Regions from separate parts of the Eubacterium segne genome, predicted to be linked through region 1. Evidence: riboswitches for the same ligand, from Rfam matches in the RefSeq annotation. Region 1 holds a riboswitch; the other holds the start of a gene.
What was found. Region 1 has a riboswitch for cobalamin ahead of H8S00_RS07385 (DUF4430 domain-containing protein). Riboswitches for the same ligand answer to the same signal wherever they lie in the genome.

Region 1 (2,210 bases):
CAGCCAGCATTCATGAAAAAGAAAAAAATCATAAAGATTAAAATATACAAGAGCTATTCCCTTAGAAATTAATGGGATGGCTCTTGTTTTTGTATACTATAAAGCCTGTAACATAAATCACCAATATTCCATCATATTATTAATTAACAACCATTTAAGAGGTAAATTTATGCTTAATTATATATGGGCATTTATGATTATTATTGGTGTGGTATATGGACTTTTGACAGGAAACATAGAACAGGTGGGAAACGGTGCCATTGAGTCAGCGGAGGAATCGGTTAAACTGTGTATTACAATGCTGGGGATAATGAGCATGTGGATGGGATTTATGGAAGTGGCACAAAAAAGCGGACTTATAGCAAAGGCTGAAAAAATGTTAGAGCCGGCAATAAAGTGGATGTTTCCGGAACTTCCCGTTAATCACAAAGCACGGACCCACATTACAACCAATATAATAGCAAATATTCTTGGACTGGGGTGGGCAGCAACCCCGGCAGGTCTTAAGGCAATGGAGGAACTTGCAGCAGACCCGGTACCTCAAAAGGGGCGGATAATTCCCGGTCACATTTCCACAAATGAAATGTGTACATTTCTGGTACTTAACATATCATCACTTCAATTAATTCCCGTAAATATGATTGCATACAGAAGCCAATACGGCTCTGCTAATCCTGCATCAATTGTAGCACCGGCAATACTCGCCACAACCATAAGCACAGTGGTGGGAATTATTTTTTGTAAAATAATGTGTAAATGTACCTTAAAGGGAAAAGTAAATTGACAGGAAATAGGGGGTGTTATAGAATAGGAACGTAAAAAATACATGGAATAACTGTGGTCTGAAGAAAATCCAATATAGATTATGTAAGGGAAAATTTTCAGTTTAAGGGAAGTCCGGTGAAAATCCGGCACAGTCTTTCTCTACTGTAATAGGGACGAAAAAAGCATTATGCCACGGATAAAACCGGAAGGCGCTTTTAGTAGGTTGAACTAAAGTCAGGATACGTCAACACAGTTGTCCGGATTTCGCAGGCAAGGCGAAGAAGGAGGAACAAATGAATAAGATAACAAGGAAATTTTTGGCCATTTTACTTTCATGTATGTTGGTAGTGGCAGGAGTGGCAACGCCGGCTAAAACAACAGATAATGCTGTTATTGCTGCTGAGAATGTTGCAAAAACAGGAACTGTAACAATGACTGTTGAGCGAATTACCATAGGTCAGGGATATCTTGTAAGACCGGTTCAGGTAGAAATCCAGAATGGAGATACAGTAGATACTGTATTTAAGAGAGTTATGGATGCAAAGGGATTTAAGTACGATGACAATGGATACCTTGCAAGCATTGAAAATGCAGATACAGGCAAGATAAACATTCCGGCAGAAATATCTGCAATGCCTGACACAACAGTTTGGGGCAATCCAAATCCTGTTAAAGCACCAACTAACACAGCAAATGATGGAAACTCATACGCAAACAAAGGCCTTGGAAGTTCTTCATATCATACAATGGCAGGCTGGATGTTTACCATAAATAATGTATTTTCTAATGAAGGAGCAGCTTCAACACCTGTTAAAGACGGTGACGTTATCAGATGGCAGTTCTCAGTATATGGTTACGGTGCAGATATTGGAAGCGACACAGAAAGCTATACAGGAATTAAGAAAGTAACCTTTGCTAACAAGGATGAACTTATAAAGGAAGCAGCAACTCTTGTAAATAACAAGACAATGATGAAGGATGCTAATGTAAAGGTAGAATATAACAATGCAATTAAAGTTCTTGAAAAGTACAATCCTTCAGAGACAGAGGTTAAGAATGAATTAATAAAGCTTAAGAATGTTCAGAAGGATTTTGTAAAGAAAACAACTGTTACAAAGGCTTCTGTTAAGGGAATTAAGAATGTTAAGGGACTTAAGGCAAAAGTAGCTGTTAAGAAAATCAAAGGTGTTACAGGATACCAGTACAAATATTCTAACAATAAGAAATTCAAAAAGGCGGTAGTTAAGTCTACAAAGAAGAACACCTTAACAACTAAGAAATTTAAAAAGAATCAGAAATGTTATGTAACAGTTCGTGCTTACAAGAAGGTTAATGGTATTAAATACTATGGAAGATGGAGCAAGGTTAAAGCTGTTAAAATCAAAAAATAAATTATAAAAACATATTAGAATCAGACTTAAATATCGGAAGGAAGTTTAATAAAG
Region 2 (2,210 bases), on a different contig from region 1:
TTATCCACAAAAGAAGCAATACTTTTATGAATTGCCTTATCCTCTAAAGGCAGATAATAGTAATCCTTCGAATTGGAAAAAAAATACTTAAAGGTTCCATTTATGATTTTAACGGTTATATATCCTCTATCATCTATGGCAGAAAAATGAAGGTAATCTTTGTTATATATAATTTTTAGCGGAATCCTGTTTTCAAATGAAATATTAATTCTTAATTCTTTTTCTATGTCCCCTTCAACATTTGTATATTCGTTAATGGAATATTCCTGAATATGAAATTTCCCATCAAACACATCTTTTACAGATAAAAGGGATATTAATTTTCCCATATTAATAACATCTTCACGATTATGTAGCAGAAGGGGGAAAATAAGCCTATCATCTTTTGATTCTACATAATGCTTAAAGATCTCTACTAAATCCCCACCTGAAAAAGGATCAGTACGTTTTATGTTTAATGCTTTTTCAAAGGTTTTCTGCTTTTGGTTTTCCAGATTTAATATATGATTTAATTTCGACAGAGGTTTATAAATATCTATGCTGTTAAATCTGTCAAAATCAAAGTCTAAGTTGTATTTCTCACCTCTTTCTTTAACAAAAGGAATATCAAAAGCATTTCCATTAAAATGAATAATGGTGTTAAATCCCTTTAAAAATTTGTGGAACGCCATAAGAACATTTGCCTCATCATTAAAATTCTCAGCCAGCCACTGGGCATACATTAATTCATTATTAGAAAAATACATACAGCCTATTAAATAAACATTACAGTATTTTCTTGAAAATCCCGTTGTTTCAATATCAAAAAATATTGTTTTATCAGGATTTGCAATCGTTGAAACCGGGTAGTCAATTTTTATATTTGCTTTATCTCTTATTACTAACATAAGCATATTTTAACATATTTTTACGTTAGTTGACAATCTAATTGCACAATGCTAAAATTACCCGTGATGTTAAAAAATATCATATGGACTTTATGTTCTGATGTAAAAATCAGCTAAGAGGGAAGCAGGTGGAAATCCTGCACGGTCCCGCCACTGTAAGCACGGAATTTTTATTCGCATATTTATGCGGCATGTTATTCATGTATGATTTTTAATCGCCACTGGGCAACCGGGAAGGTAAATAAAAGTGATGATGTGTAAGCCAGGAGACCTGCATAGAGTTTGGAGTTATATCACGGGGAATTGATAAAGGGCTTCTATTGCAAAAAGGCTTTATTTTGTTGCCTTTATTTTGCATATATAAGATTTATCGCACCCCTAGAGCATACGCTTTAGGGCTTTTTTCGTGTTACTCTTACTATTTTACTAATTGAAGGAGAACGAAAATGAGACGAAACAACACAACCAAAAAGGTTATTTCAATTGCTCTTACCATTGCATTAGCATTTTCAAATGTAAGTATAACTTACACCAAAGCTGATGATACATCAAATGTAATTGAAATATCAGACGCCACTCAGTGGGCCAAAATCGGCAAGGATGCTGAATATCCATTAGATGGAAATTACATTCTTACTAGTGACATTGAAAATGTTACTGAAACAATAGGTCAGGGTGATAATACTTTACCTGATGCTTTTACGGGAACAATTGACGGTGACGGACATAGCGTAACATTAGATATTAACGCTCAGAAAACTTATCAGGGATTAATCGGTCAGACTAATGGTGCCACAATTAAAAACCTTGTAGTTAAGGGAAATGTTACATCAACTCTTGGATTTGATGCAGGTATTGTGGCTAAAGCAGTTAATACAACCATTACAAATTGTGGTAACGAAGCAACTATAAATGTTACAAACAAAAAAGCGAAAAACATTGCCGGAATCACAGGATATTCTGAAAATACAACCATTACAAACAGTTATAATGCAGGTGACATTACCGGTGGAGCAAGAGTTTCAGGTATAACAGGTGAAATTAAAACATACACATCAATTGACAACTGCTATAACACAGGAAGTGTTACTACAACAGCAACCAAAACAATATATTCAGGTGGATTAGTCGGTTATGGATATGGTACCACAAACAATGTATCAACAGTAAAAAACAGTTATACAACCGGTGTGGTTACGGAAAAAACTCAAAATGGTGCAGTTATAGGATATATTAATGCCTATGTTTCTTTTGAAAAATGCTATTATCTTGAAGGGATAAATTCAAATGTTTATGGCTTTAAAATCTCTGATGCAGATGAAC

Region 2: linked by a shared signal. The riboswitch ahead of H8S00_RS08900 (autotransporter outer membrane beta-barrel domain-containing protein) and the one ahead of H8S00_RS07385 (DUF4430 domain-containing protein) in region 1 are both predicted to bind cobalamin.

The regions. Positions count from the first base shown of each region.
Region 1 covers NZ_JACOOZ010000004.1:218,601-220,810, reverse strand. Annotated here, with positions in the region: gene H8S00_RS07395 (exopolysaccharide biosynthesis polyprenyl glycosylphosphotransferase) at 1-41, shown strand, start outside; gene H8S00_RS07390 (nucleoside recognition domain-containing protein) at 170-784, shown strand; cobalamin riboswitch at 822-1,031, shown strand; gene H8S00_RS07385 (DUF4430 domain-containing protein) at 1,059-2,156, shown strand.
Region 2 covers NZ_JACOOZ010000005.1:230,621-232,830, reverse strand. Annotated here, with positions in the region: gene H8S00_RS08905 (ribonuclease H-like domain-containing protein) at 1-887, opposite strand, end outside; cobalamin riboswitch at 963-1,180, shown strand; gene H8S00_RS08900 (autotransporter outer membrane beta-barrel domain-containing protein) at 1,334-2,210, shown strand, end outside.